Regions from separate parts of the Pseudomonas aestiva genome, predicted to be linked through region 2. Evidence: predicted binding sites of a transcription regulator. Region 2 holds the regulator's gene; each other region holds the start of a gene.
What was found. The regulator FliA, encoded in region 2, starts transcription of late flagellar genes. The targets are predictions, from matches to a motif close to CTAAAGTTTNNNNNNNNNNNGCCGNTAA.
Positions count from the first base shown of each region.

Region 1: AABM56_RS01665 (methyl-accepting chemotaxis protein) is a predicted target of FliA. The motif match lies at 4,061-4,088, and genes of this name have one in related genera.
Region 3: AABM56_RS13805 (methyl-accepting chemotaxis protein) is a predicted target of FliA. The motif match lies at 4,868-4,895, and genes of this name have one in related genera.

Region 1 covers NZ_CP150916.1:347,853-357,761, reverse strand. The annotation lists gene AABM56_RS01680 (LLM class oxidoreductase) at 1-554, opposite strand, end outside; gene AABM56_RS01675 (methyl-accepting chemotaxis protein) at 1,047-2,909, shown strand; gene AABM56_RS01670 (nucleotidyltransferase family protein) at 3,392-3,967, opposite strand; gene AABM56_RS01665 (methyl-accepting chemotaxis protein) at 4,229-5,851, shown strand; gene AABM56_RS01660 (hypothetical protein) at 5,903-7,024, shown strand; gene AABM56_RS01655 (phosphate ABC transporter substrate-binding protein) at 7,036-7,437, shown strand; gene AABM56_RS01650 (FdhF/YdeP family oxidoreductase) at 7,495-9,819, opposite strand; gene fdhD (formate dehydrogenase accessory sulfurtransferase FdhD) at 9,836-9,909, opposite strand, start outside.
Region 2 covers NZ_CP150916.1:3,284,058-3,293,966, forward strand. The annotation lists gene AABM56_RS15245 (chemotaxis protein CheA) at 1-1,561, opposite strand, end outside; gene AABM56_RS15250 (protein phosphatase CheZ) at 1,588-2,376, opposite strand; gene AABM56_RS15255 (chemotaxis response regulator CheY) at 2,396-2,770, opposite strand; gene fliA (RNA polymerase sigma factor FliA) at 2,858-3,598, opposite strand; gene fleN (flagellar synthesis regulator FleN) at 3,595-4,425, opposite strand; gene flhF (flagellar biosynthesis protein FlhF) at 4,518-5,849, opposite strand; gene flhA (flagellar biosynthesis protein FlhA) at 5,860-7,962, opposite strand; gene sodC (superoxide dismutase family protein) at 8,212-8,739, shown strand; gene flhB (flagellar biosynthesis protein FlhB) at 8,732-9,880, opposite strand; gene fliR (flagellar biosynthetic protein FliR) at 9,893-9,909, opposite strand, start outside.
Region 3 covers NZ_CP150916.1:2,946,416-2,956,324, reverse strand. The annotation lists gene AABM56_RS13815 (sigma-54-dependent Fis family transcriptional regulator) at 1-316, shown strand, start outside; gene AABM56_RS13810 (methyl-accepting chemotaxis protein) at 389-2,350, opposite strand; gene AABM56_RS13805 (methyl-accepting chemotaxis protein) at 2,829-4,790, opposite strand; gene AABM56_RS13800 (cyd operon YbgE family protein) at 5,007-5,303, opposite strand; gene cydX (cytochrome bd-I oxidase subunit CydX) at 5,290-5,406, opposite strand; gene cydB (cytochrome d ubiquinol oxidase subunit II) at 5,432-6,571, opposite strand; gene AABM56_RS13785 (cytochrome ubiquinol oxidase subunit I) at 6,582-8,195, opposite strand; gene cydP (cytochrome oxidase putative small subunit CydP) at 8,229-8,372, opposite strand; gene AABM56_RS13775 (hypothetical protein) at 8,633-8,893, shown strand; gene AABM56_RS13770 (dipeptidase) at 8,950-9,909, shown strand, end outside.

The DNA.
Region 1 (9,909 bases), 2.0 Mb from region 2:
TGCAGATCGCCGAAACGGCGAAATTCACCCCGGGGAAAATTGGTCTCGCCGGCCAGGCGGAACATCTCGAAGGCATCGCGGAAGCGCTCGCCTCGCCGCTCGAATTCGCTCTCCAGGCCAAAGGCCGGGTACTCCACCGGACGATCGCCGGAGGCCACCCCCAGCACCAGCCGACCATCGCTCAACTGGTCGACCGAGGCCGCCATCTTGGCCAGGTGCAGCGGATGGCGCAGGGTGATGACGGCGCTGCCGGTGGCCAGGGTCAGGTGCTGGGTGATGCCCGCCAGGTAGCCGAGATAGGTGAAGGGCTCGAACACCTGGCCGGCGTCGTTGAAACCGGGATCGTAGAAGGGCACGTCGCGCGCCCAGAGTGCCGCGAAGCCCAGCTGGTCGGCCAGCCGCGCCAGGCGGGCATGGTCGCGCAGGGTGGGCATGGGATCGTCGGGATAGCCTTCCAGCGGCAGCAGAAAACCCAGGGTCAGACGACCCGGCGCGAACAGTCGCGAAAAGCCCGGATGCTGCAGAAAGGCGCGGCGACGCTCCGTGGTGGACATGGGGATTCCTTGCCGGAGAGGGAAAGCGGATGACCTTTCTATGGAGTCTAACGGCATTCCAGGGTTCGCCAGACAACCGATGAGGGCGCGAGGCGTCGCTCATCCCCGCCAAGGGGGGCCGCACCTGCTGGCGACGAGGCCTCCAGCCGCCCTTCCCTGCCGAGTCCAGGCCGGGACCTCTCGACCCCCACCCTTTGGCTGTATCACTAAAGCATGACTAATAAAAAACAGCGCATTAAAACGGCACCACTCGTTCCACCTGAACTTCGTGGCCAGGAATCTACTTCTTCAATAGTCCCGATACTGGGGACCAGCAAACAGCGGAACCCCTCTTTAAGCCTCTATATAAACATTAGACTTACCATTATTTAAATGTTGTAAATACCAAACTTTTCCCCATGACCCTCGGCTAGAATCCGACGCCCTCAGCACTCCTCGAACCCCGGAACTTTCCGCCGAACGTTGGGAAATAGCCCCATGAAAATGAGCAACATGAGTGTTCGTACGAAGCTGTTTTCCGGCTTTACCGTCCTGATCATCCTGACCCTGGCTATCGCCTATGCCGGTTGGAACGGCATCCAGGCCCTGGGCCGACGCGGCAACCTGATCGAACAGTTCAACCAGATCGGGCTACTTGCCCGCGACATGCGCAATGCGCGCAAGGACTTTGCGATCTTGCCGGAAGCGGATCAGGCCAGTCGCTGGAAAAGCGGCATCGATGCCCTCGAACAGCACTTGCAGGATGCCCGTCCGCTGTTCAAACGTCCGGAGAGCAAAGCGCTGCTGGCCCGCACCGAACAGACCCTCAGGGAATACCGTGACCTCTATCGGCAGACGCTGAAGGTGACCCAGGACCGCACCACCACCCTTCAGGACGTGCGCAACACGGGCGATATGCTGGACAAGCGGTTGCAGGAGGCGTCCGGCGTCCTGAACCGCGAAGGCGATCAGGCCAGCGCCCAGCTGCCTTCCCTGCTGGCGGCGCTGCAGCAGCTGCGGATCCACTTGCACCTCTATGTACTCAAGTCAGCCGGCCCGCAACAGGAGGCCTTGCAAGCGTCCCTGGACAGGGTCGGCGAGGTACTCAAGACCCTGCCTTCGACCCCGGAATTGCAGCAGCTGCCAGGGCTCCTTGACGATTATAAGCGCCAGGTCCAACAGCTGTTCAGTATTCAGAAGGCGTACCAGGAGGTTAATCAGGGCCTCTACCAGCATATCCAGGTGCTGCTCAAGACCTCCGACGAAATGAAACAGATACAGAGCCAGTTCCGCCTCGACGATATCCGCGGGGCCAAGCTGATGCTCATTGGCGGGCTGCTGCTGGCGATACTGCTCAGCCTGGTCGCGGCCTGGATCATTACCCGCTCCATCGTGACGCCGCTGCGCCAGACCCTGGCGACCGTGGAGCAGCTCGCTGCCGGCGACCTGACCGTGCAGATCGAGGCGGCGCGCAAGGACGAGATCGGCCAGTTGCAGGCGGCCATGCAGCTCATGATCGTCAATCTGAGCGATCTGATCCGCGAGCAGAAGGATGGCGTCATCCAGGTCGCCAGTGCCGCCGAAGAACTCTCCGCCATCACCGAGCAGACCCGCGCTGGCGCCTCGGCGCAGAAGATGGAGACCGAGCAGATCGCCACCGCCATGCAGCAGATGAGTGCCACCATTAATGAGGTGGCGCGCAATGCCGAACAGGCGTCGACGACCGCCCGCGAGGCCACCCTCAAGACCCGCGAGGGTGACGAGATGGTCAACCAGGTCGCCACCCAGATCCAGACCCTGGCCCAGGAAGTGGACAGCACCCAGACCACCATGGAGTTGCTCAGGCAGGACGCCGACCGCATCGGCGGGGTGCTGGACGTGATCAAGGCGGTCGCCGAGCAGACCAATCTGCTGGCGCTCAACGCCGCCATCGAAGCCGCTCGCGCGGGTGAAGCGGGCCGTGGCTTCGCCGTGGTCGCCGACGAGGTGCGTGGCCTGGCGCAGCGTACGCGCTCCTCCACCGACGAGATCGCCAGCCTCATCACTAGGCTGCACGGCAGCACCGACAAGATGAGCGCCGCCCTGGACCGCAATATCCAGCTGACCGGCGACAGCGTCGACCTGACCCGCCAGGCGGGCGTGGTCCTGGGCAGCGTCAGCAGTGCGGTGAGCGAGATCGAGGCCATGAACGAGCAGATCGCCACCGCGGTCGAGCAGCAGAGCGCGGCCGGTGAAAACATCAGCCGCAGCGTGGTCAAGGTCCACGAAGTCGCCGACCAGACCGCCGCCGCCACCGAGAAAACCGCCGGTTCCAGCACCGAGCTGGCCAACCTGAGCCTGCAGCTGCAAGAGCTGACGTCGCGCTTCAGGGTCTGAGACCTGTTCGGCTTCCGTTCCGCCGAGCTCCCGGCCTGCTCTCGTCGCGGACGGAAGACCTCGGGCGTTGATGACCGGGGACTCGTTCAGGCCTGACACCCAGGGGGCGTCTTGCCCATGCACTTCGGCGACACTTCAACCAGCCAGAAGCCTGCAGCGGAAGAAGTACTGTTATCGGGTGAAAACCAACTACGAAGTTATGGGAGCAATAAAGCCTTCATCCTGACCGAAGTTCGTCAGCCTTTGGACGAAGAGAATCCTCAACAGTCATAAACTTGAAACAAGGGTTCCACAACCTGCTCTCTGTTGTTATCGGTTGAACGATATCTCTTATCTCAACAGATAGTTCCACCTGGAGCCAAGGTGCTTGTCACCGAACCGCTCGTTAGTTCCTGCACAGGCCTTTCGATGTCACTACGGCGGCAAGACGCGGCGTGTTGCCAAGTTCCTGGCAATGAACGCTTTCCCAGCGCCGCTGCTGCTCAACCCTGGTCGTCGTTCAGGCGATCCGTTCGTACCTGCAATCGCGGCCAGCGCTCCACCCAGCCCTTGGTCGCGAGCCGCTGGCGAAAGGCTTCCGGCCGGGGCCGCCAGGGATTGGGCGTGAGATGCAGGGCCAGGAGCCCTTCCTGGGCGAAGGGACTGACGACTTCGAGCTCACCTTCGGCGGTCAGGCGCGCGGCCAGGGCCGTTTCCATCTCGGGCCAATGGGCCATGGCATCCCGGCAGTCGCGATAAGGGCGATCGTCATTGCGCAGATGCATCCGCGCCTGATTCTTCACCGACCAGGGCCGACCCGGCGCCCGCTCCGCCAGCGTCATCTCGATGGACCTGTCCCGCTCGGGTCGACAGTCGGTCGCGTCGAAATGGATGACATCCAGATCCGCCAGCGGCGTCGATTCGGCATGGCCATGCAGTCGATCCCAGACCAGGTTGCGCACGAAGCCTGCAGCCAGCCAGGCGTCTGGCAGCTGCAGGTCGGCGAGGACGCGCAGCAGGCGCAGACGCTCGGCATCGGCCTTCAACCAGGACTCGATCTGGGAGAACACGGGGGTCATGGCAGGACTGGTCAGTCTGGAAATCCCGAAGATGACCGCCTGCACCGCCTTTCGCAACGCCCATCGCCAATAATCGCAATAACGTTTGGTCGTCTTAAGTTTTACCAACAGATGTCGAAAATGTGACGGCTTCGCTAAATCACGTTTGCGAGGCCAACAGGACGTGGTGACCGGTCAGGACATGACCCTTGGCAAGCCCTCGCTCGAAAAGAGGGTGCCGCACCTCGCTGCTTGCTACTGCCCATGCTTCCCGAGGTGTAGATGTTTCGTAACCTGTCGCTGACGCTCAAGCTGTCGCTGCTGCCGGCTGCCGCTCTGCTGGGCCTGCTGCTCTACGTGGCCTATACCTCCGCCCAGCTGGCTGGCAACGATCAACGTCTCGACCAGCTGGAAAATCACAGCTATCCGCTGCTGGAAAAGGCCGACGCGGTGCTCTTCCAGTTTTCCCGCCTGCCCGGACTGTTCAACAGCGCCGTGACCGCCAGTGAACTGGAAACCCTCGGCGAGGCCCGCAAGGTGGTCGACGACATCGACAGCCGCCTGCAGGAAATGGCCGACCTCACCCGCCAGACCTCGGCGCGCAACGACGAGATCTCCGGCTGGCGCCAGGGTATCCATCGCTATGCGGACAACGCCCTGAGCGCCTCCGAGCAACTGATCAAGGGCAGCGGCTCCTTCGATTCCCTGCGGCCCAATCTGGACCGCATGGCCACGGACCTCGCCGCTGCCCAGCAGCTGGGCACCACCCTGCGCAGCCATGCCTATACCGACTTCCAGCAGACCCTGGCCCAGGCCCGCGACCAGAATGCCGACACCACCCGGGTCGGCATCTGGCTGAGTCTGCTGCTGGTGGTGATCCTGGCCGGCGCCGCCGTGCTGACCATCCGCAGCGTGCTCGGCAGCGTGCGCGAGGTGATCACCTCGCTGCGCGCCATCGCCGAGGGCGACGGCGACCTCACCCGTCGCCTGCAGGTCGGCTCGCGGGACGAGATCGGCCAGATGACCGCACTGTTCAACGTCTTTCTCGATCAGCTGCAGGGCACCATCAAGGCCATCGTCGATGCCGCCCACCCGCTGGGCCAGGTGTCCGGCGAGCTCTACAGACTCACCCAGACGGTGGAGAACAACGCTCGTTCCCAGCAGGGTCACACCGAGTCCATCGGCCGTGACATCCAGACCATGAACACCAACCTGCACGAGGTGGCCGACCGCTCGCGCGAGGCCGCCGACCAGGCCTCCGCCGCGGCCGAGCAGTCCGCAGCCGCCCGCACCAGCATCGGCCAGCTGTCGCGCAACATGGGCGAACTCGACGACAGCGTGCGCCAGTCGGCCGAGTCCATGCAGCAGCTGGAACAGGAAACCCGCCAGGTCGGCCTGGTGCTGGACGTGATTAAGTCCATCGCCGAGCAGACCAATCTGCTGGCGCTCAACGCCGCCATCGAGGCCGCGCGCGCCGGCGAACAGGGCCGCGGCTTCGCCGTGGTGGCCGACGAGGTGCGCAATCTGGCTCAGAAGACCGCGCGCTCCACCGCCGAGATCCAGCAGATCATCGAACGCCTGCAGGGCAACGCCCAGCGCGTGCTGCAGGCCATGCAGGGCAGCCATACCCAGGCGCAGGTCAGCGCCAGCAGCTCCCAGGCCGCCACCGCGATGCTCGAAGGCATCGCCCAGGCCGTGGCGCGCATCAACGACTACAACGCTCAGATCGCCCTGCTCACCGGCGAGCAGCTGAGTCTTTCCGATTCGATCAGCAGCGACACCCGCCGCCTGCAGACCGATACCCAGTCCAGTGCGGACAGCACCACCGCCACCGCCCGCATGGGCGAGCAGCTGGTGGTGGTCGATACCGATCTCCGGCAGGCGACCTCGCGCTTCCGCATCTAGCTAGCCCTCTACCGACTTTCCCTATACCGAGAAACCTCTAGGAGCATTTCCATGGCTTTTGCACGTCTGCTCGCCTTCGGCGCGGCCCTCACCTGCGCGGGATCCGCGCTCGCCCTCGATCAGGGCGACTACCGCTTCAACGGCTTCGGCACCGCCGGCATCACCCACCTGGGCGGGGAAGACGACGGCCGCAGCTTCGGCATCAACGGCCAGACCAACGATCACTGGCGTGGCGATCAGCTGAGCAAGCTGGGCGGCCAGTTCCAGTACGGCCTGACCGACAAGCTGGACGCCACGGTGCAGGTCACCGCCAAGGCCGAGCAGGACCAGTGGAAGGCCAACCTGGAATGGGCCTATCTGGCCTTCCACGCCACCGACAACCTGACCTTCCGCGCCGGCCGCCTGCGCACGCCGGTGTTCATGTATTCCGAGACCCTGGACGTGGGTATCACCTACCCCTGGCTGCGCCTGCCCGACGAGGTCTACAGCCAGGTGCAGGTCTCCAACTACGAAGGCGCCGACGCCCTCTGGAGTCTGCCGGTCGCCTTCGGCACCCTGAACGTCCAGGTGAGCGGGGGCCAGGCGGTCAATCGCAACTACTTCGTCAACGATGATCTCTACGACATCGACTACAAGCGCATCGCCGCCGCCAACGTCAGCCTGGCGACCAACGAGTACGGCACCGTGCGCCTGGCCTACACCGAATCGAGCATCGACCTGCACTACCCGTTGCTGACCCTGGACGACCAGAAGGGCAAGTTCACCTCGCTCGGCTACCAGTACGACAACGGTACCTGGCTGACCAGCAACGAATGGACCCGTCGCGTCATCGAGGGCGACAACCAGGGCAGCGGCAACGCCTTCTACCTGATGGCCGGTCGCCGCTTCGGTGACTTCCTGGCCCACGTGACCTACGCCCAGCTGGACGAAGAACGCGCCGGTCGCCAGAGCTCCTGGACCTATGGCCTGAACTACAACATCACCCCCAGCCTGGTGCTCAAGAGCGAATACAAGCGCGTCGACACCACCGGCGGCTACAACGGTACCTTCGTCAAAACCGACAGCGAGAGCATCGCCAACGCCGTCTACGACCGCAGCGGTGGTCGCTTCGGCGCGCCGGCGCGCAACTTCGACGGCGACATCGTCAGCATCGGCCTCGACTTCATCTTCTAAGGAATCCGCCCATGAGTTCTCTCCGCCTGCTCACCGGCGCCGCCCTGCTGTTCAGCGTCGGTCTGGTCCACGCCGAAGTCGCCGTGATCGTCAATCCGGCCGCGGCCAAGACACCCGGCCAGGATGAAGTGGCCAACATCTTCCTCGGCAAGGACAAGTCGCTGAAGGGCGTCGACCAGAAGGACTGGTCGGCCACCAAGGAGACCTTCTATGCCAAGGTCGCCAACAAGAACGAAGCCCAGCTGAAGTCCTACTGGTCGGGCCTGGTGTTCACCGGCAAGGGGCAGCCGCTGCCCAGCGTGGCCGGCGACGCCGCCGTGGTCGCCCAGGTAGCCGGCGAAGCCGACGCCATCGGCTACGTGGACAAGGCCGCGGTCACCGACAAGGTGAAGGTCCTCTTCACCCTGCAGTGATAGTCGCACCATGAAAAAAGCCGTCTCGCGACGGCTTTTTTCATTTCCGGGAAGGCCTCAAGCCACCGAGGCGATGCGGTTGCCGGCGCTGGCCTTCTCGACCTTGATGGCGACGAACTTGGAAGTGGGCGTGAAGCTGCCCTCGCCGTAGCTCTCCAGGGGCACCAGCGGATTGGTCTCCGGGTAGTAGCCGGCGGCCTGGCCGACCGGGATGTCGAACGGCAGCGCGGTGAAGCCGCGGACCCGGCGCTCGATGCCGTCGTCCCACAGGGCGACCAGATCCACCTTCTCGCCGGCGGCCACGCCCAGCCGATCCAGATCGGCCTGGTTGACGAAGACCACGTCGCGCTGGCCCTTCACGCCGCGATAGCGGTCGTCGAGGCTGTAGATGGTGGTGTTGTACTGGTCGTGGGATCTCATGGTCTGCAGGATCAGATCCGGCTTGATGCCCTGGCGGCGGACCGCGTCCGGCAGCAGGTCATGCAGCAGCGCATTGGCGGCGAAATTGGCCTTGCCGGTGGCGGTGTTCCACTCCCGGCGCCCGGCCTTGTTGCCCAGGTAGAAGCCACCGGGCGCGGCCAGCCGGGCATTGAAGTCCTGGAAACCGGGGATGACGTCGGCGATCAGGTCGCGGATGCGGTCGTAGTCCTCGATCAGCCAGTCCCAGTCCACCGGATGGTTGCCCAGGGTGGCCTTGGCCAGCCCGGCGACGATGGCCGGCTCGGACTTCATCTGCGACGACAGCGGCCGCAGGATGCCGGCCGAGGCATGCACCATGCTGAAGCTGTCTTCCACGGTGATGGCCTGCTTGCCGCCCTTCTGCACGTCCGTCTCGGTACGACCCAGGCAGGGCAGGATCAGCGCCTGCCGACCGGTCACCAGGTGGCTGCGGTTGAGCTTGGTGGCGATGTGCACGGTCAGCCGGCACTTGCGCAGCGCCTTGTGGGTGCGCGGGGTGTCCGGGGTGGCCTGGGCGAAGTTGCCGCCCAGGGCGATGAACACCTTGGCCTGCCCCTGCTCCATGGCGGCGATGGCCTCCACGGTGTTGTGACCACGGTTGCGCGGCGGCTCGAAGGCGAAGCGCTTGGCCAGGGCGTCGCTGAGCCAGGCCGGGGCCTTCTCGTCGATGCCCATGGTGCGGTCGCCCTGGACGTTGCTGTGGCCGCGCACCGGACAGAGACCGGCGCCAGGCTTGCCGATCTGGCCGCAGAGCAGCTGCAGGTTGGCGATCTCCTGCACCGTGGCCACTGAGTGGCGGTGCTGGGTGATGCCCATGGCCCAGCAGATGATGACCTTCTCGGCCCGGGCATACATGCGCGCGGCCTGCTCGATCTCGTGCAGCGACAGCCCCGACTGGCGCTCGATCAGCTCCCAGGAGGTGGCGTCGACCTGGGCCAGGTAGTCGTCCATGCCGAGGGTATGGGCGGCGATGAAATCGTGGTCGAAGATGCGCTTGCCACCCTTGGCGGCGGCTTCGCGCTCCCACTGCAGGAGGTACTTGGCGATACCGCGCAGCGCCGCCATGTCACCGCCCAGAGCCGGACGGAAATAGGCGGTGTTGGTCGGCCGCGAGTCGTTGGTGAGCATCTCCAGCGGATTCTGCGGATGCTGGAAGCGCTCCAGGCCACGCTCCTTGAGCGGGTTGAAGCAGACCACCTGGGCACCGCGCTTCACCGCGTTGCGCAGGGTCTCGATCATGCGCGGGTGGTTGGTGCCGGGATTCTGGCCGATGACGAAGATGGCATCGGCCTCGTCCAGGTCGTGATAGGTCACGGTGCCCTTGCCGACGCCGATGCTGCGGCCCAGGCCGACGCCGCTGGCCTCGTGGCACATGTTCGAGCAGTCGGGGAAATTGTTGGTGCCATAGGCGCGCACGAACAGCTGGTAGAGGAAGGCCGCCTCGTTGCTGGCGCGACCCGAGGTATAGAACTCGGCTTCGTCGGGGCTGGCCAGGGCCTTGAGCTCCTTGGCGATCAGCGCGAAGGCGGCATCCCAGGCGATGGGCACATAGCGATCGGTGGCGGCGTCATAGCGCAGCGGCTCGGTCAGCCGGCCCTGGTATTCGAGCCAGTAGTCGCTCTGCTCCTGCAGCGAGGTCACGCTGTGGCGAGCGAAGAAGGCCGCATCGACACGGCGCTTGGTGGCTTCCCAGTTGACCGCCTTGGCGCCGTTCTCGCAGAACTTCACCAGGCCGTTTTCCGGCGCCTCGCCCCAGGCACAGCCCGGGCAGTCGAAGCCGTGGTCCTGGTTGGTCTTGAGCAGCGTCCGCAGATTCTTGAAGGCGTTGCCGCTGTCGAGCCAGAAGTGCACCACGCTCTTCAGGGCGCCCCAGCCGGCGGCGGGGCCTTGATAGGGTTTGAAGGACTGCTGAGGTTTGTTCATGGCGATACCTGTGGGATCAAGGGGCAACGGGCGCCGGGGCATAGACCCGCGGTGGCGACCGGTGCGGCAGGTGGATCAGATTGAGACGAT
Region 2 (9,909 bases):
CGTCCATGCCCTTGCCGTCATCGGAGATCGACAGGAGGATATGGTCGCCTTCCTGCTCGGCGGAGAGCACTACACGCCCCGCGCGGGACTTGCCGTTCTCTTCACGTTCGGCCGGTCCTTCGATGCCGTGGTCGACCGCGTTGCGCACCAAGTGCACCAGCGGATCGGCCAGGGCCTCGACGAGGTTCTTGTCCAGGTCGGTTTCTTCGCCGACCAGCTCCAGATTGATCTCTTTCTTCAGGCTGCGCGCCAGATCGCGGACCAGGCGCGGGAAGCGGCCGAAGACCTTCTTGATCGGCTGCATCCGCGTCTTCATGACCGAGGTCTGCAGATCGGCGGTGACCACGTCGAGATTGGACACGGCCTTGGCCATGGCCTCGTCGCCGCTGTTCAGGCCCAGACGCACCAGGCGGTTACGCACCAGTACCAGCTCGCCGACCATATTCATGATCTCGTCCAGCCGTGCGGTATCGACCCGCACGGTGGTCTCCGCCTCGCTGGTGGGACGTTCGGCGGGCGCTGCCGCTGCCGGCTTGGGCACCGCGGCCTCGGCAACCGGAGCCGGTTTCGGCGCGGGTGCAGGTGCAGGCTGAGGCGCAGCTACCGGTGCCGGCGCAGCAGCAGCAGGTGCGGCTACAGTGTCGGCAACTGCCGCGGGACCACTGAATCTGCCCTTGCCGTGCAATTCGTCGAGCAGGGATTCGAATTCGTCGTCGGTGATCTCGTCACCACCCGCCGCCGCCGGAGCCGCTGCAGCCGGGGCTGCTGCGGCCGGTGCCGCGGCCTCGTTCGCGACGAACTTGCCCTTGCCGTGCAATTCGTCCAGCAGGGCCTCGAATTCATCGTCGGTGATGTCATCACCGCTTGCGGCAACGGCAGCAGGCGCTGCGGCAGCAACCGGCGCAGCGGCCGGCGCGTCATGGAACTTGCCCTTGCCGTGCAACTGATCAAGCAGGGCTTCGAATTCGTCATCGGTGATGTCGTCACCACCGGCGGTCGCAGGCGCTGCCGCTGCCGCACTCGGCTCGCTACCCAGGGCATCGAGCAGATTCTGGAAATCGGCATCGCTCAATTCCGGCTCGGCAGCTGCAGCAGCAGCGGCGGGCGCCGGTGCCGCGACCACCGGAGTGGCAGCTACGGGCGCAGCCGCTACCGGCGCCGGTTCGCTGCCGGCCGGATCGGCCAGGCGGGCCAGCGCCGCCAGCAACTCGGGCGAGGCCGGGGTCGGCTCTTCGCGTTCCCGAACCTGACCAAACATCTCATTGACGGAATCCAGCGCCTGCAGCACCACATCCATCAGTTCGGCATCCACGCGGCGTTCGCCCTTGCGCAGGATGTCGAAAACGTTTTCCGCGATATGACAGCACTCGACCAGGGTATGGAGCTGCAGGAAACCGGCACCGCCCTTTACGGTATGGAAGCCACGAAAAATGGCGTTCAGCAGATCCATGTCATCCGGACGGCTTTCCAGCTCGACCAATTGTTCCGACAACTGTTCGAGAATCTCGCCGGCCTCTACCAGGAAATCCTGGAGGATCTCTTCATCGGCGTCGAAGCTCATTCCTGCACTCCCCAAGAGGGTCTGGGTCAGAAGCCCAGACTGGATAGAAGATCGTCGACGTCGACCTGAGCGGCCACGACGTCTTCACGCTTATCGGCATGAATCTGCGGACCTTCACCCTTCATCGTCTTTTCTTTTCGATTCTGTTCGATCAGCGCGCTGTGATCGTGACTGAAGCCGGTATAGCGATCGACCTGGCTGGCCATCATCACCAGCTTGACGAGGTCTTTCTCGATCTGCCCGACGAGATTGACCACGCGCTTGATCACCTGACCGGTAAGGTCCTGGTAGTCCTGCGCCAGGAGGATGTCGTTGAGCTTGGCCGACAGTTGTTCGGCACTGCTCTCGCTGTGGCTGAGGAAGGCATCGACGCGCTTGGCCAGCTCGCGGAATTCGTCCGCGCCCATTTCCCGGCGCATGAACTTCTTCCAGTCGGCATGCACGGCACGGGCTTCGTCGCCGAAGTTGCCCACCAGGGGCGCGCTCTCCTCCACCAGATCCATGGTTCGATTGGCGGCGTTCTCCGTCATCTTCACCACGTAGGAGAGACGATCGGTGGCATCGCTGATCTGGGAGACCTCTTCGCCGGCCATGCCGCGCGGATCGATCTCGAAGTTGACGATGGCGTTGTGCAACTCGCGGGTCAGCTTGCCGACTTCCTGGTAGAGCCCCCGGTCACGCAACTGGTTGAGTTCATTGATGACATGCACCGCCTGGGTGAAGTCGCCACTTTCCAGGCATTTCACCAGCTCCTGGGCGTGCTGTTTTAGATTCGACTCGAAGTCGCTGAAGCTGTTGGTGCCAAGCTGATCCATAACGTCCCCGCGGCTTTCTTCAGCCGTTCACCCGCTCGAAGATCTTGTCGATCTTTTCTTTCAGCACCTGGGCGGTGAAAGGCTTGACCACATAGCCATTCACGCCGGCCTGAGCGGCTTCGATGATCTGCTCACGCTTGGCCTCGGCGGTCACCATCAGCACCGGCAGGGTCTTCAGGCGCGCATCGGCGCGTACCTGGCGCAGCAGGTCGATGCCGGTCATGCCGGGCATGTTCCAGTCGGTGACGAGAAAATCGAAGTTGCCGCTCTGCAACATCGGCAGGGCGGTGTTGCCGTCGTCTGCTTCGGCGGTATTGGTGAATCCCAGATCGCGCAGCAAATTCTTGATGATGCGTCTCATCGTGGAAAAATCATCCACGATGAGGATTTTCATGTTCTTGTCCAAGTCGACCTCCGTCCTAATCCGCACACACGCCGCAAGGCGCGCCTAAGCAATCGTAGTAGCCTGAGTACCAGCCGGTTAACGCGAACGCCATTCCGCCAGCCGCGCCCGCAGGCGTGCCGCGCATTGACTGTGAAGTTGGCAGACGCGTGACTCGCTCACGCCCAGCACCTCGCCGATTTCCTTGAGGTTGAGTTCCTCGTCGTAATACAGCGAGAGCACCAGACGTTCACGCTCCGGAAGATTGGCGATGGCGTCGGCCAGGGCCTTGCGGAAGCGCTCGTCTTCCAGACCGCGACCGGGTTCGAGTTCATGCGAACCGCTCTCCTCGAGCCCATGCTCACCACCCTCCATGAGGTCGTCGAAACTGAACAGGCGACTCCCCATGGTGTCGCCAAGGATGCCGTAGTACTCATCCAGACTCAATTTAAGTTCGGCCGCGACTTCGGAATCTTTAGCGTCGCGACCCGTGCGCGCTTCCACGGCGCGAATGGCGTCGGTGACCATGCGCGTGTTGCGGTGCACCGAGCGCGGCGCCCAGTCGCCCTTGCGGACCTCGTCGAGCATGGCGCCGCGGATGCGGATGCCGGCGTAGGTCTCGAAGCTGGCGCCCTTGCCGGCGTCATATTTGCGCGAGGCCTCCAGCAGACCGATCATGCCGGCCTGCATCAGGTCCTCGACCTGCACGCTGGCCGGCAGACGCGCCAGGAGGTGGTAGGCGATGCGTTTCACCAACGGCGCGTAGCGGTTGATGAGTTGCTCCTGCTGGGTACGTTCCGAGGTTTTGCTGTACATGCGAAGCCCGCTGGATGCTGTCATGCGTGGGTACCGATGGCTGGTTGCACAAGGCGCTCGACAAAGAACTCGAGATGGCCGCGCGGATTGGCGGGCAACGGCCAGCCATCGACTCTCTGAGCTACCGCACGGAAGGCCAGCGAGGCCTTGGCACGCGGAAAGGCTTCGAACACGGGGCGCTGTTTCTGTACGGCTTTGCGCACCGCCTCGTCGAACGGAATGGCGCCCACATACTGCAGGGCGACATCCAGGAATCTGTCGGTCACCTTGGTCAGCTTAGCAAAGAGATTGCGACCTTCCTGGGGCGTCAGCGCCATGTTCGCCAGAACCCGGAAACGGGTGACGCCATGGTCGCGATTGAGCAGCTTGATCAGGGCGTAGGCATCGGTGATGGAGGTGGGCTCGTCGCACACCACCACCAGGACTTCTTGGGCGGCGCGAACGAAGCTGACCACCTGGTCGCCGATGCCGGCAGCGGTATCGACGATGAGCACATCGAGGTTCTCGCTGATGTCGCTGAAGGCCTGGATCAGACCGGCGTGCTGGGCCGGCGTCAGATTGACCATCGCCTGGGTGCCCGAGGCCGCCGGAACGATGCGGATGCCGCCCGGGCCGTGCAGCAGCACGTCGCGCAGCTCGCACTCGCCGGAGATGACGTCGGCCAGGGTGCGCTTGGGCGACAGGCCGAGCAGAACGTCGATGTTGGCGAGGCCCAGGTCGGCGTCGAGCAGCATGACGCGCCGCCCGATATCGGCCAGGGCCAAGGCCAGGTTGACCGACACATTGGTCTTGCCGACACCGCCTTTACCGCCCGTGACCGCTATGACTTGGACGGGATGCATGCTACCCATTGCCTGATACCTTTGATTGAAATCCGTCACACTTTAGACTAAGTGCATTTGGCGTGCCCAGGCATGCAATGCACCACTACCGTTCGTCTGCGCTAACCGGCGCGGCGGGCATTGCCTTGATACAGGCCGGCAAGCATGCCGGCCATGGTTTCTTCGCTCGGCTCCTCGGAGGCCTGCAGGCTCACCGCACGGCTCACCAGCTGGTGGCTGCGGGCCGGATGCAGGTCGTCCGGGATACGCGGGCCGTCGGCGATATAGGCCACCGGCAGACGCTGGCTGATGGCCAGGCCCAGGGCTTCGCCGAGGCTGGCGGCTTCGTCCAGCTTGGTCAGCACGCAGCCGCTCAGGCCGCAGCGCCGATAGCTGTGGTAGGCCGCCTTGAGCACCTGGCTCTGGCTGGTGACACCCAGTACCAGATAATTGCGAATCTTCAACTGGCGGTTGGCCAGGGCTTCGAGCTGCACCTTGAGCGCCGGATCATTGGCGGGCATGCCCGCGGTGTCGATCAGCACCAGGCGCTTGCGCGCCAGGGGTGCCAGCGCCTGGGCCAGGGACTGGCCGGGATCGACCAGGGTGACCGGCACGTCGAGGATGCGGCCGAGGGTCTTGATCTGCTCCTGGGCACCGATGCGGAAGCTGTCCATGCTGACCAGCGCCAGACTCTGGGGGCCGTACTTGAGCACGTAGTTGGCGGCGAGCTTGGCCAGGGTGGTGGTCTTGCCCATGCCGGCCGGACCGACGAAGGCGACAACACCGCCCTCCTCCAGGATCTTGGCGTCGGTGGTCTTGGCCAGCTGGGCGAAATTGGCCAGCAGCATGCGCCAGGCATGCCGCGGGTCCTGGATCTTGGCGACGCTGTCGAGCAGGTGGCGAGCCAGATCGGCGGGCAGGCCCATGCGCTGCAGACGGCGCCAGAGGCCGGCCTGTTGCGGACGGGTGGACTGCACCTGGGTCCAGGCCATGGAGCCAAGCTGGACTTCCAGCAGTTCACGCAGGCCACTGAGTTCGCTGCGCATGGCTTCCAGGGCGCGGCGGTCTTCCGGCGCGGCACTGGCGGCAGGCGCAGCGGCGGCGGTGGGCTGAGGGGCACGTGGCGGGGCGATCACCGGCTCGCGACGGCTGTCGGCGGCGCTGATGGCGCCCAGCAGCTGCTTGTCCTTCGGCGCGGCCGAGGGCACGCCCGGGGCGCGGATGCTGAGGTCGGCATGGGCCTGGGCGATCTTCGCATGGGTCTTGCGCAACTCCGCCTGCAGCTCCGCGTTGGGCGCGGCCGGTGCCGGAGCCTGGTAGTCCAGCGCCGCGGTCAGCTCGACCCCGCCGGCGACCCGGCGGTTGCTGAGGATGGCGGCATCCGGGCCCAGCTCGTCGCGTACCAACTTCATGGCTTGACGCATATCGGCAGCGAAGAAACGTTTGACTTGCATGATCTAGACCTCAGCCATTCTGGCCAACGGTAGCGACGATGGTGACCTGCTTGTTGTCCGGAATTTCCTGGTAGGCCAGTACACTCATGTTCGGTGCCGCCATCCGGGCGAAGCGGGACATCATCCCGCGGATCGCACCGGCCACCAGCAGCACCACTGGCTTACCCATCATTTCCTGACGCTGCGCTGCCTCGATAAGGGAACGCTGCAGTTTTTCAGCCATGCCAGGCTCGAGGAACATGCCGTCCTCGGCGCCTTGACCGGCCTTCTGCATACTACTTAGCAACATCTGTTCCAACCTTGGCTCAAGGGTGATAACAGGCAGCTCAGGCTCCATTCCCACGATGTTCTGGACGATCGCGCGGGACAGGGCGACCCGCACGGCACCCGCGATGGCGGCGGGATCTTGACTCCGCGGCCCGACGTTGGCGATGGCTTCGGCGATGGTACGGATGTCGCGGACCGGTACCTGCTCCTGCAGCAGCTGCTGGAGGATCTTGAGCAGGGTCGAGAGGGAGACGATGCCGGGCACCAGTTCCTCGGCCAGCTTGGGCGAACTCTTGGCCAGCACCTGCAGCAATTGCTGGACTTCCTCGTGACCGATCAGCTCGTGGGCGTGCTTGAAGAGCACCTGATTGAGGTGCGTGGCAACCACGGTGCTGGCATCGACCACGGTGTAGCCGAGGGATTGGGCCTGGTCGCGCTGGGTGACGTCGATCCAGACGGCCTCCAGACCGAATGCCGGATCCTTGGCGGCGACGCCGTTGAGGGAGCCGTAGACCTGACCGGGGTTGATGGCCAGTTCGCGATCCGGATAGATCTCGGCCTCGGCCACACTGACGCCCATCAAAGTCAGACGATAGGCGTTGGGCAGCAGGTCAAGGTTGTCGCGGATGTGCACCGACGGCATGAGGAAGCCGAGGTCCTGGGACAGCTTCTTGCGCACGCCCTTGATCCGCGCCAGCAGCTGGCCACCCTGGTTGCGATCGACCATGGGGATCAGCCGGTAGCCGACTTCCAGACCGACCATGTCCACCGGGGTCACGTCATCCCAGCCCAGCTCCTTGGCCTCGGCCGGACGCTGTACGGGGGCCAGGTCCTGCTGCTTCTTGGCTTCCACCTCGGCGGTCTGCTTGGCCTGGCGCTGGCGCTTGTAGATCAGCCAGGCACCGGCGGCGGCGCCACCGCCCAGGCCGAGGAACGGCAGGTGCGGCATGCCCGGGACCAGGCCCATGGCGATGATGATGAAGGCCGAGACTGCCAGCGCCTTGGGCGAGGCGAACATCTGACGATTGACCTGCTGGCCCATGTCCTCCGCCGAGGACACCCGGGTCACCATGATGGCAGCGGCGACCGACAGCAGCAGCGAAGGGACCTGGGCGACCAGGCCGTCACCGATGGTCAGCAGGGCGTAGATGCGCGCCGCTTCGCCGAACGGCAGACCGTGCTGGGCCATGCCGATGGCCATGCCGCCGATGAGGTTGATGAAGAGGATCAGCAGACCGGCGACGGCGTCACCGCGGACGAATTTGCTGGCACCGTCCATCGACCCGTAGAAGTCGGCTTCCTGGCCCACTTCGGTCCGACGCTTCTTGGCTTCGACCTGGTCGATTATGCCGGCATTGAGGTCGGCGTCGATGGCCATCTGCTTGCCGGGCATGGCGTCCAGGGTGAAACGCGCCGACACCTCGGAGATACGGCCGGCACCCTTGGTCACCACCACGAAGTTGATGATCATGAGGATGGCGAACACCACCGCACCGACCACGTAGTTGCCGCCGACCACCACCTCGCCGAAGGCCTGGATGACCTTGCCCGCGGCATCGTGGCCGTCCTGGCCGTGCAGCAGCACGACGCGGCTCGAGGCCACGTTCAGCGCCAGGCGCAGCAGGGTCGACACCAGCAGGATGGTCGGGAAGACCGCGAAGTCCAGCGGCCGCAGGGCGTAGACGCTGACCAGCAGGACCACGATCGACAGGGCGATGTTGAAGGTGAACAGCACGTCCAGCAGGAAAGGCGGCATCGGCAGCGTCATCATGGCGAGCATCGCCAGGACGGCCAGCGGCACGCCCAGGTTGCCGCGAGCCAGACCGCGCATGTTGCCCATCATCATGGATTTGTCGACTTTCACACCCATTCCTCGCTTGCCGGTGCCGGCGTCACGGAAAGTTGACGCAGCGCACTGTTCGCAGGGGCTTGAGCAAGCTCCGGGCCAACTGCTCAAGACCTTGAATCAGCGAGGTTTTCCCGGGGGTGATACAGGACTGGTTACGGATCGCCGGAATCGTCGGCTGAACCGCGGGCGGCGGCCATGAGTCTGTCTAGGGACCTGCGCTAGCGCGCCTATCCGAGGAACATCATCATGAGAATCTGGACCGCGACGCTGTTGGCTACCTGCCTGGTCGGAACCGCCCAGGCGGCCGAATCCCTGACGATCCCGCTGAACAAGGTCACGACCGACGGTGTGGGCGAAAGCGTCGGTAGCGTACAGGTGACCCGTTCCAAGTACGGCCTGGTCTTCACGCCCGATCTCAAGGGCCTGGAGCCCGGCATCCATGGCTTCCATGTCCATACCAAGCCCAACTGCGGCGCGGCCGAGGTGAATGGCACCCTGACCGCAGGTGGCGCCGCGGGCGGCCATCTGGATCCGCGCAACACCGGCAAGCACAGCGCGCCCTGGTCGGACGACGGCCACCTGGGCGAATTGCCGGCGCTCTATGTGACCGCCGACGGCCAGGCCACCCAGCCGGTGCTGGCGCCGCGCCTGAAGCGCCTCGAAGAGCTCAAGGGCCATGCACTGATGGTGCATGCCGGTGGCGACAACTACGCCGACCAGCCCAAGCCGCTGGGCGGTGGCGGCGCGCGCGTCGCCTGCGGCGTCATCAAGTAGGCGCCTTCCCCTCCTCATCCCGCAGGAGATCCGGCGGGATGGGCAGATCGGACAGCTTGGGCTTGCGCCCGCGTCCGGCGCGGAATTGCCTGAGCTGATAGACATAGGCCAGGACCTGGGCCACGGCGACGTAGAGACCGGCCGGAATCTCCTGGTCCACTTCGGTGGAGAAGTACACCGCCCGCGCCAGCCCCGGCGACTCCAGCAGCGAGACCTGATGCTGCTGGGCGATCTCGCGGATCTTCAACGCGGTGAAATCGCTGCCCTTGGCCACCAGCACCGGCGCCCCACCCTTGGCCGCATCGTACTTGAGCGCCACGGCGAAGTGGGTCGGGTTGGTGATGACCACATCGGCGTTGGGCACCTCGGCCATCATCCGCCGCTGCGCCATCTGCCGCTGCATCTGGCGAATCTTGCCCTTGACCTCGGGCTTGCCCTCGCTGTCCTTGTACTCGTCCTTGATCTCCTGCTTGGTCATCATCAGCTTCTTGCGATTGCTGAGGATCTGGAAAGGCACGTCCACCGCGGCGATGATCAGCAGCCCCAGGGCCAGCAGCAGGGTGGCATGCCCCACCACCTGCATGCTGTGCAGCAGCGCCTGTTCGGTCGGCAGCTTGGCGATCTGCAGCAGCGCCGTGCGTTCGCTCATCAGCACCATCACCGACACGCCCAGGATGATGAAGAACTTGCCCAGCGCCTTGAGCAGTTCCACCAGGGAATGCTTGGAAAACATCCGGGCGATGCCGGACATGGGATTCATCCGGCTCGGCTTGGGCGCCAGCACCTTGCCGGAAAACAGGAAGCCGCCCAGGGCGATATGACCAATGATGGCGGCGATCACCACCAGGGCGATCATCGGCAGCATGCCGATCATCGCCGCCTTGCCCGAGGCCAGCAGGAAGGTGCCCATGAAGCGCTCGTCCATGACCTCTTCCCGCCGCAGGGAGAAGTTGCTGCGCATCACCTCCAGCAGCTTGCCGCCGAGAAAGGCGCCATACATCAGCAGGCCGCCGACCCCCGAGAGCATGACCGCCACCGTACCGAGTTCGCGTGATCGCGGGAGCTGACCCTCTTCCCGGGAATCACGCTTGCGTTTCTCCGTGGGGTCTTCTGTGCGGTCTTCGCCATCGGATTCAGCCATGTGGCATATCTCCTAGCGGGCTCGGGCGA
Region 3 (9,909 bases), 340 kb from region 2:
GGCCCATAGCTGGCCCGGCAACGTGCGGGAGCTGGAGAACGTCATCGAACGGGCGGTCAATCTGGCCCAGGGGCCGCTCATACAGCCGGGAGACCTGCCACCTTCGATGGTCGCCAACACGCTGTCCACGGATACCGAGGGCGAGCGCCTCACCCCCCTTGAAACGGGGCAGCGGGACCTGATCCGTGCCACCTTGCAGCAGACCCGCGGCAACCTTCGTCAAACCGCGACCCGGCTCGGGATCTCGCGCGCCGGGCTTTATGTGAAGCTGCGCCGCTACGCCTTGAATCCGGCGGATTTCCGGCCAGGACGCTGAAGTCCGGCAGCGGCCGACCGCAGCGAGCCAGGTTCTGGCGAGCGCGTCCCGGCCTGCCGCTCGCTGGCAGCATCAGGTCACGTGGAAGCGACCCACCAGTGCCTGCTGCTGTTCGGCCAGGCGGGCCAGTTCGCGGCTGGTGACGGCGGTCTGCTCGGCGCCGGCGCTGACCTGGATGACCAGTTCATGGATGTCGCTGACGTTGCGGCTGATGTCTTCGGCGACCTGGCTCTGCTGCTCGGTGGCCGAGGCGACCTGGATGGTGCGGTCGTTGATCAGGGTCACGCCCTCGGCGATCTCGCTCAGCAACTCACCGGCGCGGAGCATGTTGCCGGCGCCGGTCTGCACCAGGCCCAGGGTCTCCTGCATGGCCTCGGCGGCGCGGTCGGCGCCGCTCTGCAGGTGGCTGATCATCTGCTGGATGCTGCCGGTGGATTGCTGGGTCTTTTGCGCCAGGGAGCGCACCTCGTCGGCCACCACGGCAAAGCCGCGACCGGTCTCACCGGCGCGCGCCGCCTCGATGGCCGCGTTCAAAGCGAGCAGGTTGGTCTGCCCGGCGATGCCATTGATCACGTCCAGCACCAGGGAAATGGCGTCGCTCTCCTGCTTGAATTGGACAATGATCTGCGCAGTGCGCTCGGCCTGGACCGATAGCTCCTGCACCAGGCCGATGGTGGCCTGCAATTCGCGGCGACCCTGACGGGCGTTGGCTTCCACCTGGCGCGAGCCCTCGGCGGCTTCGCTGGTACTGCAGGCGACGTCCTTGACCGTGGCGCTCATCTCGGCGATGGCGATGACCACCTGATCGGTGCCCAGGCGCTGCTGGGCGACGTTCTGGCTGGTCTTGATGGCCACGGTCGAGGCCTCTTCGGCGGCGGTGGCAACCTGCAGGGATGCCGCCCCGATCTCCTGGCTGAGCTGGCCGAGTTCCTGGCTCATCAGATTGAGGTTGCCGGTGATGGTGCCGAATTCGTCCCGGCTCTGGTAGCCGCAACGGGCGCTGAGGTCGCGGGTCGCCAGGCGGGTGAGGGTGCCGTTGACCTGTTCGACTGCCTGCCTGATGGTGCGGATGACCAACCACGCCAGCACCGAGACGGCCAGCAGCAATACCAGCATCAGGCCGAGGGTGGTGCGGAGATCGCGGCTGGCGCCGGCGCGTGTCAGCTCGGTGGTGGCGATGATGTCTGCGCCCAGTTGCGTTTCCAGCGTGCCCAACTGATCGATGCGCCGGGTGGCCAGGTCGAACCAGGTGTCCGGCTGCACATTCAGCGGTCTGCCCGGCGTCGTGAAGAGCGCACGCCGCTGCAATTGCGCCAGCTCCAGGGCAGCGGGCTGCTGGAGGATGTTGTCGAACTGCTGGACGACCTCGGGTGCGGACCTCTGCCTGAAGGCGTCGGCATAGGCGGTGAATTCGCCGAGCGTGCGCGCGATCTGCACCAGTATCGGCAATTCCAGCCGATTCCTGCTGAAGGCTATGCCCAGCAGCGCGCGCTCGCGGCCAGCCCGTTCCTTCATCTCGACGAACAGATTCAGGGCATTCAGGGCGCGCTTGATCGCCGGATCCGCCACCTCGGCTTCGAGCTTGCTGTTGTAGCCGATCAATGCCTGGATCATCTCGGTATAGGCGGCACTGGACTGGGTCCCGCTGATCGTCAGGCCGTCCACGGTGGTGCGCACACCGGGCAGGCCGTCGAGGAGCTCCAGCACGGGTTGCAGGGCGGCATCGTCGCCGGCCGCGAGTGCGCGCAAGGCGCCTTGGGCCTGGTCGCTGTCCTGGCGATAGGTCCGCAGGTCACCCCGCAGGGCCGTGCCGCCACTGCTGAGAAAGATGCCGCTGGCGCCCCGTTCACGCTGCAGGCGGGTGATCAGGGCGCTGACGCCTTGCGCCGTGGCGCTGGCGGTCACGGTGTGATCCAGGTTCTCCAGTATCTGGTAGCGCTCTGTAAGGAAGAGACCGCAGATCAGCAGAAAACCGGTCAGGGGCAGAAGCAGGATCAGCAGCAGCTTGGTACTCAGGGCGGCGTTCTTCAGCATCGGTCAGTCCTTTGAGAGAGGACCATCGCGCCTGCTGGACGCGACGGTTCAGTTCCAGAAGAGATCACCGCGCAGGCATCGCCGGATGAAAGGATTCGGCTGATCAAGTCTGGCTGTTGATTGCCGAAAAAATCCTGGCGGCAGCGGCCTGCGAATGACTGCTCATAACGCCTGCAAGTAGCGTGCTAGAGGGGTTAGGTGATGCGGAGGTGCCGTTGCGAACGGCTGCTTTGCCGCCCGAGCGGAGAGGCGCTTGCGGCAGAGACGGGCGGCCGGAGGAGCGCACCGCCGCAGACGTCTGACGTCCGGATGGGTCGCGGTGAGCGAGGCGGGACAGTCAAGGGCGGGAAGACCAGCGGCAGGCGACTGGGCAGTCCGAGGAGGGTGTCGCGGGCGGGAACGGGCGGTTGCAGCGAATGGGGAGCGGGGAGGACCTGGATCGGTCCTCCGCTCTGGCGGTCGAGCGCCGGGAGGGGGTTCAGGCCACCCGGAAGCGGCCGACCAGCGCCTGCTGTTGTTCGGCGAGACGCGCCAGTTCGCGACTGGTGACGGCGGTCTGCTCGGCACCGGCGCTGACCTGGATCACCAGGTCATTGATGTCGTTGACGTTGCGGCTGATCTCTTCGGCGACCTGGCTCTGCTGCTCGGCGGCCGAGGCGACCTGGATGTTGCGGTCGTTGATCAGGGTCACGCCCTCGGCGATCTCACCCAGCAGCTCGCCGGCGCGGACCACGTTGCTGGCACCGGTCTGTACCTGGCCTAGGGTCTCCTGCATGGCCTGGGTGGCGCGGTCGGAGCCGCTCTGCAGATTGCTGATCATCTGCTGGATGCTGCCGGTGGATTGCTGGGTCTTCTGCGCCAGGGAGCGCACCTCGTCGGCCACCACGGCGAAGCCTCGACCGGCTTCACCGGCGCGGGCGGCTTCGATGGCGGCGTTGAGGGCCAGCAGGTTGGTCTGCTCGGCGATGCCGCGGATCACGTCCAGCACCGAGGAGATGGCGTCGCTCTCGTGCTTGAGTTCGCCGATGATCTCCGAGGTCCGCTCGGCCTGCACCGACAGCCCCTGCACCAGGCCGATGGTGGCCTGCAATTCGCGGCGACCCTGGCTGGTGTTGCCCTCTACCTGGCGCGAGCCTTCCGCGGCTTCGGTGGTGCTGCGGGCGACGTCCTTGACCGTCGCGCTCATCTCGGCGATGGCAGTGGCCACCTGGTCGGTGCCCAGACGCTGCTGGGCGACGTTCTGGCTGGTCTGGAGGGCGACGGCCGAGGCCTCTTCCGCAGCGGTGGCGATCTGCACGGTAGCCGCGCCGATCTCCTGGATCACCTGGCCCAGCTCCTGGCTCATCAGGTTGAGGTTGCCGGTGATGGTGCCGAACTCGTCCCGGCCCTGATAGGCGCAGCGGGCGGTGAGGTCGCGGGTGGCGAGGCGGGTGAGGGTCGCGTTGACCTGCTCGACCGCCTGCTTGATGTTGCGGATGATCACCCAGGCCAGGGCCGAGACGGCCACCAGCACCAGCAGCACCAGGCCGAGGGTGATCCAGAGGTCGCGACTGGCCTTGGCGCGGGCCTGCTCGGCCTGGGCGCCGGCGCTGGCGCCGAGGTCCGCCTCGACCTTGCCCATCAGATCGATGCGCTGGGTGGCCAGGTTGAACCAGTCTTCCGGCTTGACGCCCAGGGCGTCGCCCAGGGGGACGGTGAAGGCCAGTTGCTGGAGGCGGCTGACTTCCTGGGCGCTGGGTTGCTTGAAGGTGTCATCGAGCTGGCGGATGAAATCGGGCGTGGCCTTGCGCTCGAAGGCGTCGGCATAGGCGGAGAATTCGCCCAGGTTGCGGGCGAAGCGCGACAGCAGACCGGCGTCGAAGCGATTCTGGTTGAAGGCCAGGCCCAGCAGCACACGCTCGCGACCGGCGCGCTCCTTCATCTCGACGAACAGGTTGAGGGCGCCCAGGGCGCGCAGGATGGCCGGATCGTCGACACCGGCTTCCAGCGAATGGGTGTAGCCGATCAGCGTCTTGATCAGATCGGTATAGGCCGCACCGGACTGGGTGCTGTTGAGCGCCAGGCCGTCGACCCTGGTGCGCAGATCGGCCAGGCCGTCCAGGGCGCGCAGCAGGCTCTGGATAGCGGCATCGCTGCCGCTGGCCACCGCCTTGAGCGCGCCATGGGCCTGGTCGCTGTCCTGGCGGAAGGTCTTGAGCTTGTCCTGCATCGACTTGCCGCCGCTGCCCAGGAAGACGCCGCTGGCGCCCCGCTCACGCTGCAGGCTGGTGACCACGGCGCTGATGCGCTGCGCCGTGGCGCTGGCGGTCACGGTGTGCTCCATATCCTTGAAGGTTTCGTAGCGGTCGGCGGTGTAGAGTCCGGAGATCACCAGGAATCCAGCCAGCGGCAGGAGCAGGATCAGCAGCAGCTTGGTACTTAAGGGGGCATTCCTGAGCATCGTGGCATTCTCTGAGGCGTTTAGCGGGTACGCCGGCGGCAAGCGAGGAGCCGGCACGGGCAAGATCGATTCCGGTTATGTCGGCACCCGCAGACGAACCTTGATAGTCAGATTATTCATCCACGGGAGTGAGGCGGCGCGAGTAGCGCGGCCAGGCGGTACGGCGGCTGATGAAGACGGCGCCCGGGAAGGCCGGGCGCTATCGTCAGACGTCAATCAGCCCAGTTGCGCCTGGAAGAGCAGAACGTAGCCGAGCATCAGCAGCGGCCAGCCCAGCACCGGCCCGAACACCAGGCGCCACAGCCAGAGCCGCGGCACGAAACCGACGCCATGGACCAGGCCGGCGGAGACACCCAGCATGACCCCCATCAGCAGTGGATGGCTGTAGTGGCCGCTGGCGTCGAGCATCAAGCCCGGGTGAATCATCAGCAGCAGCGCCAGGGGCGCCGCCAGCAGCAGGGACAGCGTCCGTCCTAGTGGGTGGACGCGGGGCAGGGCCTCAGCACTCGGCATCGTCATGGACATCGAGCTCCCGGGTGCTTTCCAGCCAGAGGGCGTTGATGATGCCGAAGCTCGCGGCGAGCAGGACACCGAGGATCCAGGTGAAGTACCACATGAAGGAGTCTCCTTGAGATCGGTGATCAGTAGAGGCCGTGGGGGTTGGCGTCGATGAAGCGGTCATCGACCTTGCACCACATGCGCACGTAGCTCCACAGGGTGTAGGCCAGGATAAGCGGCACGAAAATGGCCGCGGCGACGAACATGATGCCCAGGGTCTTGTGGCTGGAGACGGCGTCCCAGACCGTCAGGCTGGAGGCCGGGTCCAGGCTCGACGGCAGCACGAAGGGAAACAGCGCGCAGCCGGCGGTGGCGAGGGTACCGACGATGGCCAGGGACGTGCCGGTGAAGGCCAGGCCGGCCTGGCGCCAGCTGCTGCCGAGCAGGGCCAGGACGCTGCCGAGCGCCGCCAGCACCGGGGCGAGCAGGGTCAGCGGCTGGGTATGGTAGTTGGCCAGCCAGCCCGGATTGCCGGCGGTCACCACCTTGTGCAGCGGATTCAGGGCGCTGCCCGGATCACCCTGGCTGACCAGCACGTAGCCGTCGAAGCCATAGGCCAGCCAGACACCGGCCAGACCGAAGGTGACGAAGTGGAGCAGGGCGCTCAGGCCGGTGGCGCGACGGGCGCGCTCGCCCAGCGCCTGGTGGGTGCGCAGCATCAGCCAACTGCCGCCATGGGCGCAGAGCATGGCCAGGCTGACCAGGCCGCTGAGCAGGGCGAAGGGGTTGAGCAGGGCGAAGAAGCTGCCGCTGTAGGTGGATCTCAGGGTGTCGTCGAGCTGGAAGGGTACACCCTGGAAGAGGTTGCCGAAGGCCACGCCGAACACCAGTGCCGGGACCAGGCTGCCGGTGAACAGGCCCCAGTCCCAGGCGCTGCGCCAGCGGGTGTTGTCCAGCTTGCTGCGGTAGTCGAAGCCCACCGGGCGCAGGAACAGCGCGAAGAGCACCAGCAGCAGCGCCCAGTAGAGGCCGGAGAAGGCCGTGGCATAGACCAGCGGCCAGGCGGCGAAGAGGGCGCCACCGGCGGTGATGAACCAGACCTGGTTGCCGTCCCAGTGCGGCGCGATGCTGTTGATGGCGGCGCGGCGCTCCTTGTCGGTCTTGCCGATCAGGGGCATCAGGATCATGGCACCCATGTCGAAACCGTCGGTGAGGGCGAAGCCGATTAGCAGCACGCCGATCAGCACCCACCAGGTGAGCTTGAGCACTTCATAGTCGAACATGGCGGTCTCCTCAGACGTTGGCCGGAGCGGCGGGCCTGGCCACGGCGGCCTGGTGCAGGGCGTCGCCGACCTGGGCAGCGCGTTCGTGGTAGTAGCGACCACTGTGCAGGCTGCTCGGGCCGAGGCGGGCGAAGCGGATCATCAGGTACATCTCCACGATCAGCAGCAGGGTGTAGAAGATCACCAGAGCGCCGATGGAACCGAGCAGATCGCCCGCGGCCAGGGTCGAGGCCGACAGGTGGGTAGGCAGCACCTCGCTGATGGTCCAGGGCTGGCGGCCATGCTCGGCGACCCACCAGCCGGTCTGGGTGGCGATCCAGGGCAGCGGCAGGCTGAACAGGGCCCACTTCAGCAGCCAGGGCTTCTTCAGCTCGTTGCGCCGTGTCGAGGCCCAGAGGGCGCAGATGAACAGCGCCAGCATCAGCACGCCGCTGGCGACCATGATGCGAAAGGTCCAGAACAGGCTGGCGACGCCGGGAATGGTGTCCCGCGCGGCCTGGCGGACCTGCTCGGGGGTGGCGGTGACGGGATCGTTGACGTATTTCTTCAACAGCAGGCCATAGCCCAGGTCGTGCTTGCGCGCGTCGAAGGCGGCGCGGGTGGCGGCGGAGTCATCGCCGGCGCGCAGTCGCTCCAGCAGGGCGTAGGCCTGGGCGCCATTGCGGACGCGGGCCTCGTATTGAGTGACCAGGTCCTTGATGCCGGTGACCTGTTCGGTGGTGGAGCGGGTGGCGATCAGGCCCATCAGATAGGGGATCTTCACCGCATAGTCGGTGCGCATCTCCTGTTGATTGGGGATGCCGAACAGGGTGAAGGAGGCCGGGGCTGCCTCGGTGTTCCACTCGGCTTCGATGGCGGCCAGCTTGACCTTCTGCACCTCGCCCACGCGATAGCCGGATTCGTCGCCCAGCACGATCACCGAGATGACCGCGGCAGTACCGAAGGCGGCGGCCACGGCGAAGGAGCGCCGGGCAAAGCCGATGTCGCGACCCTTGAGCAGGTAGTAGCTGGAGATCGCCAGCACGAAGATGGCGCCGGTGACATAGCCCGAGGCCACGGTGTGGACGAACTTCACCTGGGCCACGGGGTTGAGCAGCAGGGCGCCGAAGTCGACCAGCTCCATGCGCATGGTCACGTAGTTGAATTCGGCGCCGACCGGATTCTGCATCCAGCCGTTGGCCACCAGGATCCACAGGGCGGACAGATTCGAGCCCAGGGCCACCAGCCAGGTGACCAGCAGGTGCTGACCCTTGGACAGGCGATCCCAACCAAAGAAGAACAGCCCGATCAGGGTGGATTCCAGGAAGAAGGCCATCAGGCCCTCGATGGCCAGGGGCGCGCCGAAGATGTCGCCGACATAGTGGGAGTAGTAGGCCCAGTTGGTGCCGAACTGGAACTCCATGGTCAGGCCGGTGGTGACGCCCAGGGCGAAGTTGATGCCGAACAGCTTGCCCCAGAACTGGGTCATGTCCTTGTAGACCTGTCTGCCGGTCATCACATAGACCGACTCCATGATCCCCAGGATCACCACCAGCCCCAGGGTCAGGGGCACGAAGATGAAGTGATACAGCGCGGTCATGCCGAATTGCAGGCGTGACAGGTCCACGACGGATTCCGAGATCATCCCGGCAATCTCCTCAAGCTAAAGGAAGGGGTGCTAGTCCAGCAGGTGGGCGCTGACCGCCTGGGTGGCGTCGGGCGGGACCGTGGGGGCGCTGAACCAGAGGCTCCTGATCACCATCAGCAGCGCCAGCTTGATCAGCAGGATGACCAAGAGTTCTTTGACCAGGCGTCCGTTCATGGCGACCTCGTGAGCCGTGGCGCCGCTCCGGGGCGGAGTGGCGACTGCCTGCAGGATGCGCCTGCTGGCCCTGGGCAAAACTGATCCAGATCAATTGGCCAGTGGCCAGCGCCTGGGGCAGGTTGTCGCAGCCGTTCAGGTCGGGTTCAGAGGGGTTAAGACAGCGTTAAGACGCCTGGGCGCAAGGTGGAACCGTGACTGACGCCGGACCGCCTGCCGCGGCGACGCCAGCCCCCGTGTTCAAGACAGGAGAATCCACCATGAACGTCTTCAACAAGATGGCCGCACTCGCCCTGCTCAGCACCGCCAGCTACACCGCCATGGCTGCCGAGATCAACGAAAGACGCGCCCAGGCCGCGCTGCAGCCCAAGCCGGTGCAAGCCGAAGTCGTGGCGGTTCAGCAGCAGGCAGCGGCGCGCTGGGATCAGGTGCTCGATCCCCAGGCCTATGGCCAGGCCGCGGTGCGCTATCAGGCGCGGGCGGTCGATCCGGCGCTGTTGCGGGGCGTGACCTTCGGCTAGCGGCCCAGTCTGCATGCTATGTTGAACCCCTCGAGACGGGTGGAGAGGGGACGAAGATGCAGACGGTCGCAGCCGGGGAAGCGGGACTCAAGCCGCTACGCTGGGAGGCGCATGCCTGCCTGCCACTGGTGCCGGGGCAGGATATGTCCGGCTTGAGTCGCTATCACGAGGCCGGCTTCCATCACGTGTCGCTCAACGTGGGCATGGACATGACGCCTTTCGCGACGGTGCTGCGCACCCTCGCCGGCTTTCGCGCCTGGCTGGCCCGGCACGACGCGCACTTCTGTCTCGTCGGCACGGTAGCCGACCTGCAGCGTGCGCGCGAGCAAGGCAAGCTGGCGGTTTCCTTCGATCTCGAAGGCTCGACCATGCTGCTCGACGACCCGGCGATGGTCGGGCTCTATGCCTCCCTAGGGGTGCGCCAGATGCTGCTCGCCTACAACCGCGATAACGCCTGCGCCGGGGGTTGCCACGGCGCAGGCGGCGGTCTGATGGCACTGGGTCGCGCGGTGGTGGCGGCCGGCAATGCGGCGGGCATCACCCTCGACTGCGCCCACGCCAGCGAGCGCGCCAGCCTAGAGATCATGGCGGTCTCGACGCGGCCGGTGGTCTTTTCCCACACCAACATCAAGGCGCTGCATGACCATCCCCGGACGATCAGCGACGAGCAGATCCGCGCCTGTGCCGACCAGGATGGGGTGATCGGCCTGACCGGGCTAGGCATCTTTCTGGGTGATCCCGCGGCCTCGGTGGCTAGCTATGTCCGCCAGATCGACTACCTGGCGGAGCGGGTCGGGATCCGGCATATCGGCATCGGACTGGATACCGAGCTGTGCCCGGCCGACCATGACCTTCCCGCTGGTGTCGACGCTGAAGACTGGTGGCCGGCACGCCACTATGGACAGCCGCACGGTCATACCCAGCTGCAACCCGAGGCGCTACCTGAACTGGTCAGCCAACTGACAGGTCGGGGCTACACCACCGCTGACATAGACGCCATCCTGGGCGGGAATTTC